Regions from separate parts of the Achromobacter sp. FW305-C-28 genome, predicted to be linked through region 2. Evidence: predicted binding sites of a transcription regulator. Region 2 holds the regulator's gene; each other region holds the start of a gene.
What was found. The regulator HrcA, encoded in region 2, represses chaperone genes, less so after heat shock. The targets are predictions, from matches to a motif close to TTAGCACTCNNNNNNNNNGAGTGCTAA.
Positions count from the first base shown of each region.

Region 1: a site for HrcA is predicted at 1,636-1,662, ahead of rpoH (RNA polymerase sigma factor RpoH). Genes of this name have one in related genera too.
Region 3: a site for HrcA is predicted at 1,888-1,914, ahead of groES (co-chaperone GroES). Genes of this name have one in related genera too.

Region 1 covers NZ_JBYSYL010000009.1:295,587-298,865, forward strand. The annotation lists gene fghA (S-formylglutathione hydrolase) at 1-673, shown strand, start outside; gene AC3WMR_RS22210 (hypothetical protein) at 769-1,458, shown strand; gene rpoH (RNA polymerase sigma factor RpoH) at 1,673-2,593, shown strand; gene cpdA (3',5'-cyclic-AMP phosphodiesterase) at 2,991-3,279, opposite strand, start outside.
Region 2 covers NZ_JBYSYL010000001.1:166,251-169,529, forward strand. The annotation lists gene AC3WMR_RS00795 (NAD kinase) at 14-913, opposite strand; gene hrcA (heat-inducible transcriptional repressor HrcA) at 1,057-2,061, shown strand; gene hemH (ferrochelatase) at 2,107-3,198, shown strand; gene AC3WMR_RS00810 (hypothetical protein) at 3,211-3,279, shown strand, end outside.
Region 3 covers NZ_JBYSYL010000005.1:60,123-63,401, forward strand. The annotation lists gene groL (chaperonin GroEL) at 1-1,506, opposite strand, end outside; gene groES (co-chaperone GroES) at 1,544-1,831, opposite strand; gene AC3WMR_RS14550 (class I SAM-dependent methyltransferase) at 2,443-3,057, opposite strand; gene AC3WMR_RS14555 (prolyl-tRNA synthetase associated domain-containing protein) at 3,119-3,279, opposite strand, start outside.

The DNA.
Region 1 (3,279 bases), on a different contig from region 2:
GATCAAGGCAGGCGCCCAGCGCCTGGCCGCCGAACTGGGCGTGATGCTGGTGGCGCCCGACACCAGCCCGCGCGGCGCCAACGTGCCTGGCGAAGATGAAAGCTGGGACCTGGGCACCGGCGCCGGCTTCTACGTGGATGCGACCACTGCGCTCTGGCGCGGCCACTACCGCATGGACAGTTACGTCACCCGGGAACTGCACGGCATCATCACCCGCGCCCTGCCCGGCGACGCTGCGCGAGTCGGCCTTTTCGGCCACTCGATGGGCGGCCATGGCGCCCTGGTGCTGGCACTGCGCAACCCGGGCCAGTACCGTTCGGTGTCGGCCTTTGCGCCCATCGCCGCGCCCAGCCAGTGCCCCTGGGGCAAGAAGGCGTTCGGCGCCTACCTGGGCGACAACCCGGATGACTGGGCGGCCTACGACGCTTCCCGCTTGATGGCTGGCCTGCGCCAGCCCTTCCCCGGCGGCATCCTGGTCGACCAGGGCGCCGCCGACCAGTTCCTGGCCGAACAGTTGTATCCCGAGGTATTCGAGGCCGCCTGCGCCGCTGCCGACCAGCCACTGACGCTGCGTCGCCAGGACGGCTACGACCACGGCTACTACTTCATCTCGACGTTCATCGAAGATCACATCCGGTTTCACGTCGAACGGCTTGGAAAACCGGCCGTCTGAGGCCCCGCTTCTATACTGGGCAGCCTGCCGCGGCAGGCTGCCGGCGCCCGGTGCGCCACTGCCTGCCCCGGCGTTCTCGTTAAGGACCGCCTGATTTGATCAACGGAATCGCTCCCTTCGTCTGGATCCTGCTGGCCGCGATCGTCCTGTTCCTGCCGGGCATCGCGATGCTGCTGGGCAAGGGCGGCCCGCGCGACGAGCGCGGCCGTCGTACCTTCCAGTTCCGCCCGGTGCGGCGCCTGTTCGGCCTGATGCTGTTGCTGTTGGGCGGCGTGTCCGGCTTGCTGGCCTTGTCGCTGGTGCAGTTCTTCAGGCTGACCACTGACCAGCCGGTTGCCCGGATCGAGGCACACCAACAGGCCGACGGCCAGTTCCAGGTCAGCGCCACCGCGCCGGGCGTGGGCGCCCGGCAATATGTGTTGTACGGCGACCAGTGGCAGATCGACGCGCGCGTCGTGCGCTGGCGCCTGCCGGCCCTGATGGCCGGCGTGCCGCCGCTGTATCGCCTTGAACGCCTGTCCGGTCGCTACAGCGACACGGCGCGCGAAGCCTCGGCCACGCGCTCGGTGCACGCCCTGGACGACTGGCCCGCGCCGGATCTGGGCCAACTCAAGCAAAGTTTCCCGAACTGGTTCCCCTTCGTCGATGTCCAATTCGGCAGTGCGGCCTACATGCCGCTTTTCGACGGCGCGAAGTACCAGGTCTTCCTGGACCCCCGAGGCGCCCTGTTCGTCCGCCCGGACGGCGAGTCCACCGCCGAGGGTTTGAAGCGCCTGGGTTGGTAGGGGCGTGAACCCCGGGGGTGGAGCCCCCACGCTGCACGCGCTTCGCGCGCTTGCTGCCTCCCGTGGGGGCTGCCCGCCCTTGGGGCGGCCCGGCGGGCGGGCGGCTTTGCTTCCGCAGGGCAAAATAAATAGGGACGCACTTAGCGAAGGAAACTTTGACGCGCCGCAATAGTCGAATTAGCACTCCCTTTACTAGAGTGCTAACATCGAATCCATGTCTTTACCCCTTCGCTTTCCGGAGACCGCCGCTATGAAACAACCCAGTACCTCGTTGGCCGCTTCCGGCAACGCCCTGGCGTTGGCCATTGCCAATCCGGGCGCACTCGGCACGATCGACGCGTACATTTCCGCAGTCAATCGCCTGCCGGTCCTGTCCGCCGAGCGCGAGACCGAACTGGGCCGTCGCCTGCGCGACCAGGAAGACCTGGGCGCCGCGCGCGAACTCGTGCTGTCGCACCTGCGCCTGGTGGTGTCGGTGGCTCGCCAGTACCTGGGCTATGGGTTGCCCCACGCCGACCTGATCCAGGAAGGCAACGTCGGCCTGATGAAGGCCGTGAAGCGCTTCGACCCCGAGCGCGGCGTGCGCCTGGTGTCGTTCGCCGTGCACTGGATCAAGGCCGAAATCCACGAATACATCATTCGCAACTGGCGTCTGGTCAAGGTGGCGACCACCAAGGCCCAGCGCAAGCTGTTCTTCAACCTGCGCAGCATGCGCCCCGACGGCCAGACGCTCGACCCCGAACAGGTCGATCACATCGCGCGCGAACTCAATGTGCGCCGCGAAGACGTCAGCGAAATGGAAGTGCGCCTGTCCGGCCGCGACATGTCGCTTGAAAACCAGGACGACGATGACGACAGCTACGCGCCCATCGCGTACCTGTCCGACGAAGGCCGCCAGGAACCGACCCGCGTGCTGGAACGCGCCGCGCGCGACCAGCTGCAAAGCTCGGGCCTGTCCGGCGCCCTCGAAGCCCTGGACCCGCGCTCGCGCCGCATCGTCGAAGCCCGCTGGCTGCAAGACGACGGTGGCGCCACGCTGCACGAGCTGGCGCAGGAATTCGGCGTGTCCGCCGAACGCATCCGCCAGATCGAAGCGGCCGCACTGAAGAAAATGCGCGGCAACCTCGCCGCCTGATCCTGCATTCGCGCCACGCAAAGGGCTGCCTTGGGCAGCCCTTTTCTTTTGCCGGCGCCGCCCGCGCGTGTACGACGTTGCCCATAGCGGCAGTGCGATGAGAGACGTCAATAAATTGATACAAATTCATCGCGAAATAATGCGCGATTCCAGAAACTTAATGAGGTGCGCACCGCCTAACTCCACGTAGACCGCAAACTTTGGTTGGCAGTCTTGTCATCCGTCTCGGCTTCTCCTCTTTCCCCTCCCCTATGAGACGGATGCTTGCGGGGCACCACGCATATGGTGCCCCGTTTTTTATTGCGCGCGCGAAATGCATCGCGTGACGCGATGTCGCGCAAGGGGTACCGCGTGATGGGGAATGGTCTTTGGATGGCGGACGACAAGTCCGAAGCGTCTATGCCGCCTGCGCGCTGCCCGGCTCGGCCTGCGCCGTGTGCCACAGCGCATCCTGCACGCGGCGCACGCCGGTGGCCATCGAGCCATCTTGGTAGAGCTTGATCCAGCGATAGCCCGGCGCCAGGTTGTCCACCACGTGCTTGCCGTCTCGAATGCTGAACTGAAAGCAGGTGGACGGGGTGGCCAGCATGCGCAGGTTGTGCCGGCGGCGATCGAATTCGTGGTGCACGTGGCCCCACAGCAGCACGCGCACCTGCGGCCAGCGCGTCAGCAGCTTGAACAGCGCC
Region 2 (3,279 bases):
GTCTGGGCGCTATTTACTCTACGTTGTCGGTGGCTTGCGGCATCAGGTTCCAGTGCAGCTTGCGGCGCAGGGTGGAAAAGAAGCTGTAGCCTTCCGGATGCACGAAGCGGATGGTATAGGGCGCGCGCTGCACGACGATGCGGTCGCCGGGTTGCAGGTCGGACCAGGTCTGCATGTCGAAATGCACGCTGGCACCGACTTCGACGCGGCCCATGGCCGTCAGCGTCATGTTCAGCACGCCGCTGTCGGGGATGACGATGGGGCGGTTGGACAAGGTCTGGGGCGCCACCGGCACCAGCACCATGGCGTTCATGCCGGGGTGCAGAATGGGGCCGTTGGCCGACAGCGCGTAGGCGGTCGAGCCGGTGGGCGTGGCGATGATCAGGCCGTCGGCGCGCTGCGTGTACATGAAGGCGCCGTCGAGTTCGACGCGAACTTCGATCATGCCGCCGCGCCCGGCGCGGTTCAGCACCACGTCGTTCAGGGCCGTGGCGGAATACATTTTCTGGTTGCCCCGCCAGACGCTGCCTTCGAGCAGCATGCGGGCTTCGATCTGGTAGCTGCCTTCCAGCACGCGCGCCAGCGCGCCGTGTGCATCTTGCAGCGGGATGTCGGTGATGAAGCCCAGGCGGCCATGGTTGATGCCCACCAGCGGCACGCCGTAGGGCGCCAGGTGGCGCGCGGCGCCCAGCACGGTGCCGTCGCCGCCCATCACGACCGCGAGCGATGCGCTCTGGCCGATCTGTTCGAGCGTGGCGACCGGGTATTCGGTCAGGCCGGTGTTGCGGGCGGTGTCGGCATCGACCAGCACCTGCCTGCCCGCTTGCGTCAGCGCGTGCGCAAGCGCTCTTAGCGGGGCGTCCAGGCCGGTGTCCTGGTATCTGCCGATCAGCGCGACGGTAGGAAAGTGCATGGTGGCAAGGCGAATCTGAAAAGCCAAACAGCGAAGGCGAAATCGGCCCGATAAGCGGCCGCTTAGCCGATTATATGGGGCCGCATATCGGTTGGCGGGACAAAAATCGCCTTAATTGGAAAAGATTCCCTAAAATACACGCTATGGATGACCGCGCACGCGCATTACTGAAGGCGTTGATCGAACGCTACATCGCCGATGGGCAACCAGTCGGTTCGCGGACGCTTTCGAAAGTTTTCGATCTGTCGCCCGCCACCATCCGCAATGTCATGGCGGATCTGGAAGAGCTGGGACTGATCCACAGTCCGCATACGTCGGCGGGGCGCGTCCCCACGCCGCGCGGATACCGCATGTTCGTCGATTCCCTGCTGGCGGTGCAGTCCTATCAGATTCAGCCCCACAACATGGGCGAGATGCTGTCGGCGGCCGAACCCACCCGCGCAGTCAATGCCGCGGCGGCGTTGCTGTCGAACCTGACGCAGTTCGCTGGCGTTGTGCTCACGCCCAAGCGGGCCCAGGTGTTTCGCCAGATCGAATTCATCCGCCTGTCCGACAAGCGCGTCTTGCTGATCATCGTCACCCCCGATGGCGACGTCCAGAACCGCATCCTGTTCGTGCAGCGCGACTACGTCGAAGCCGAATTGCTGGAAGCCGGCAATTTCTTCAACATCCATTTCGCCGGCAAGTCGTTCGACGCGGTGCGCCGCACCCTGTCCACCGAACTGGCGCAACTGCGCGAAGACATCTCGCGCCTGATGCAGGCTGCGGTCGAGGCCAGCGCCGAGGCCGCCGAAGACGGCGACGCCGTGGTCATTTCCGGCGAACGCAAGCTCCTGGACGTGACCGACATCGCGTCCGACATGGACCGCCTGCGCAAGATGTTCTCGCTGTTCGAAAAGAAAACCGACCTGCTGCAACTGCTGGACGTGTCCAGCCGGGCGCAGGGTGTGCAGATCTACATCGGCGGCGATTCCCAACTGGTGCCGATGGAAGAAGTCTCGGTCATCACCGCGCCCTACGGCGTGGACGGCAAGGTGGTCGGCACGCTCGGCGTGATCGGCCCCACCCGCATGGCCTACGAACGCGTCATTCCCATCGTGGACATCACGGCGCGTCTCTTGTCCAACGCCCTCAGCCACAACCAGTAGTTCCATTCGAACCGACATCCTCCTTGCGGAGGAAGGGGAGTTTTTGTGTTTCTTCGCCTGTTCAAGTATCTCTGGCCTGAACGCTACCTGCCCGAAACCGAGCAGGACGATCCTTTCAACGAGGACCCGCCGCCGCGGGGCCCGGGCAAGGTCGGCGTGCTGCTGGTGAACCTGGGCACGCCGGACACCCCCAGCAAGAAAGACATCCGCAAGTACCTGGGCGAGTTCCTGTCGGACCCGCGTGTGATCGAGATCCCGCGCTACCTCTGGAAGCCGATCCTGCACGGGCTGGTGCTGACCATGCGGCCCAAGAAGCTCGAGCCGCGCTACGCCGGCGTCTGGCTCAAGGAAGGTTCGCCCCTGATGGTCTACAGCCGTCGCCAGGCCGAAGGCGTGCAGGCGGCCCTGACGGCGGCTGGCGTCGACGCGGTGGTGGAACTGGGCATGCGCTATGGCAATCCGTCGATTCCCGACGCGATATCGCGCCTGCGGGCAAAAGGCTGCGAACGCATCCTGACCGTGCCGCTCTACCCTCAATACGCCGCCAGCACCACGGCCACCGTGGTCGATGCCGTTACGCGCCATGCCGGGCGCCTGCGCGACCAGCCGGAACTGCGATTCATCAAGCGCTTCCACGAAGAACCTGCCTACCTGGATTCCCTGGCCGCCCGCATCGAGGCCTATTGGGCCGAACATGGCCGGCCGCAGAAGCTGGTCATGAGCTTTCATGGCCTGCCGCGCTATTCCATCGAGCTGGGCGACCCCTATTACCGCGACTGCATGGAAACCGCCCGGCTGCTGTCGCAGCGCCTGTCGCTGCCGCGCGAGCAGATTGAAGTGACCTTCCAGAGCCGCTTCGGCACCGCCCGCTGGCTCGAACCCTATACCGAACCCACGCTCAAGGCGCTGGCCGCGTCGGGCGTGACCGAGGTGGATGTGGTGTGTCCGGGATTTGTGGCAGACTGTCTGGAAACCCTGGAAGAGATCAGCCTGGAATGCCGCGACGCCTTTATCGGGGCCGGCGGCAAGCAGTTCCGTTACATTCCGGCGATCAACGACGATCCGGCCTGGATCGCAGGGTTGGCCAGCCTGGTGGAACGGCACTTGCAGGGGTGGCCCACGCATCCACGGACTTGAAGGAGAGGGCGCATGCACCATGATCCCAAGACGGGCAAGATTGTGAAAAAGGGGCGCGTCAGCACCCCAGTCGATGAAGAT
Region 3 (3,279 bases), on a different contig from region 2:
GGTGCGGGTCACCTTGGTGGGATCCAGCACGCCTTGCTCGACCAGGTCGGTGTACTCGCCGGTCGCGGCGTTGTAGCCGTAGTTGCCCTTGCCGTTCAGCACGTTGCTGACCACGACGCTGGCTTCTTCGCCGGCGTTCGTGACGATGGTGCGCAGGGGCTCTTCCACAGCGCGCAGGATCAGCTTGATACCGGCGTTCTGGTCAGGCGTGTCGCCCTTCAGGTCAGCGATAGCTTGCTTGGCACGCAGCAGAGCCACGCCGCCACCAGCCACGACGCCTTCTTCCACAGCAGCGCGGGTAGCGTGCAGGGCATCTTCGACGCGGGCCTTCTTTTCCTTCATTTCGACTTCGGTGGCAGCGCCAACGCGAATCACGGCAACGCCGCCGGCCAGCTTGGCCACGCGCTCTTGCAGCTTTTCACGGTCGTAGTCGGACGTGGCTTCTTCGATCTGGATACGGACTTGCTTGACGCGAGCCTCGATCGACTTGCTGTCGCCAGCGCCGTCGATGATCGTGGTGTTTTCCTTGCCCACTTCGATGCGCTTGGCTTGGCCCAGTTCAGCCAGGCCGGCCTTTTCCAGCGACATGCCGGTTTCTTCGGAGATCACCGTGCCGCCCGTCAGGATGGCGATGTCTTCCAGCATGGCCTTGCGGCGGTCGCCGAAGCCCGGGGCCTTGACGGCGGTGGTCTTCAGGATGCCACGGATGTTGTTCACCACCAGGGTGGCCAGCGCTTCGCCTTCGACGTCTTCGGCGATGATCAGCAGCGGACGGCTCGACTTGGCGACTTGTTCCAGCACGGGCAGCAGGTCACGGATGTTGCTGATCTTCTTGTCGAAGATCAGGACAAACGGGTCTTCCAGCACGGCAACTTGCTTTTCCGGGCTGTTGATGAAGTAGGGCGACAGGTAGCCGCGGTCGAATTGCATGCCTTCGACGACGTCCAGCTCGTTTTCCAGCGACTTGCCGTCTTCGACGGTGATGACGCCTTCCTTGCCGACCTTGTCCATCGCGTCAGCGATGATCTGGCCGATGGACGAATCGCTGTTGGCCGAGATCGAGCCGACTTGAGCGATTTCCTTGCTGGTCGTGACCGGCTTGGATTGCTTCTTCAGTTCGGCGACGGCGGCGGCGACAGCCTTGTCGATGCCGCGCTTCAGGTCGATCGGGTTGAAACCGGCGGCAACGTACTTCAGGCCTTCCTGAACGATGGCCTGGGCCAGCACGGTGGCGGTGGTGGTGCCGTCACCGGCGTTGTCGGAGGTCTTGGAGGCAACGTCCTTGACCAGTTGGGCGCCGATGTTCTCGAACTTGTCCTTCAGTTCGATTTCCTTGGCGACGGACACGCCGTCCTTGGTCACGGTCGGGGCGCCGAACGAGCGCTCCAGCACGACGTTGCGACCCTTGGGGCCCAGGGTGGTCTTGACAGCGTTGGCGAGGACATTCACGCCGCGGACGATACGCACACGGGCGTCGTCACCGAACAATACTTGCTTGGCAGCCATTTGTTAGCTTCCTTCGAAAATTCGTTTGAGGCAGGGTTTACTGGACCACGGCGAGGATTTCGTCCTCGCGGATGACGAGCAGCTCTTCGCCGTCAACCTTCACGGACTGGCCGGCGTACTTGCCGAACAGAACCTTGTCGCCAGCCTTCAGGTCGACCGGCAGAATCTTGCCGTCTTCGGTCTTCTTGCCGGGGCCGACGGCCACGACTTCACCCTGGTCGGGCTTTTCAGCGGCGCTGTCGGGGATGACGATGCCCGACGCAGTCTTGCGCTCGTTTTCGAGGCGTTTGACGATCACGCGATCGCCCAGGGGACGCAAGGCCATGAGGAACTCCTGTTACTTAAGAAGAAAGTGAATGATCGGGTTGGCCCGGGAGACTGTTAGCACTCACCGGAGTCGAGTGCTAATTATAGGGATGATGTGGTGGGGTTCAAGGGGGCGAGGGTGGGCTGTTACATCTTGGGGGGGCAGCAGGTGGGTCTGAAGAATGTAACTGCGCAGAGCGTCCCCCGTTGTCGATGTCGAAATTCATCCAACTTGGGATTTACGTCATCCAGTTTGGGAATCGAGAATTTTCGATATACAAGCGCTGGCGCGGCCTCCAGCCCGATTTCGCCCTGGAGGTCCGATTTCCTGTGTCACAGTAGGGCGATCCGCCGTTCTCCCGGTATGGTGCCTTTGCCTGCGGCTAGCACTGCGACGCGTCAAACGACGCCCGCCAGGACCTGCTTTGGCCGTGTACGCCAAAGACGGCTGTCAAACCACGGTCGTTCTCTACCTGGTCTGCTATTGGACGACGGGCCGCTTCCGACCCGTTGCGGTCACTGGTTGAACTGGGTTTTTTTACTCTAAGGCCGGTCAGGCGAGACTCGCGAAGACGAGATCTTTTTGACCTTGTGTTGGAGGGCTATGCCGACCGCCTGGCAGATCAAGGATCACTTCCGTTTAAATAGACAGTAAATGAACTCTTGGCTGGTCCCGAACGGTGTCAGATGGGATTCAAGTCGACTGTCAAGCAGATCGAAGCCCGATTCAAACTCTGCATGGAGGCTCTCGGCATCGTATTGCCTGGTATCGAATCCGCTACATTTGAGAGGACCTGAAGGGCCAAATGTAGCGACGATGGCATAGCCATCAGCCTTCAATGACTGTATCGCTCGCGTCACGTATGCTTCACGATCCGCTCTGTCAGTCAAGAAATGGAATACCGCACGATCGTGCCAAACGTCATAGCGAGACTTGGGCAGAGAGGCAACGGTCAAATCTGCAACCATCCATTCCACGCTCATTGACCTTGGTCCTAACCGTGCTCGCATCGCTTCAACGGCGTGCTCGGAGATATCCAGCACAGTCAAGTGCTCGTAACCGAGAGCCAGTAAGTCATCCGCCAATGTGGCCTCACCGCCGCCCACATCGATAATGGCGGACTCTGGCGCCGAAGCCACTTGCTGGATCATGTGCAACGACGTGTCCAGATGAGCGGCGTACCAACTCACCGCATTCGGGGATTTGGTGCGGTAGATATTGTCCCAGTGGTTCTTGTCGCTCATGCCTGGTTCTCCATCGATGTTGGCGAAGTTACAGCCCGGCTTGCGCCCCTTGGAGCGCACGCTAGTCCTGCGCCGTACCCGACACCACGACGTCCTCGTCGAAGTCAATGATCAGAGGGTCTCGCCCGCAGGATCGAATGAATCGGACGAGCTCGTTGGGATGTATCCCGGTGCTCCGCGTGTTGACGAGTGGATGAAAGTTCACCTGCGTCGCTTGCATGA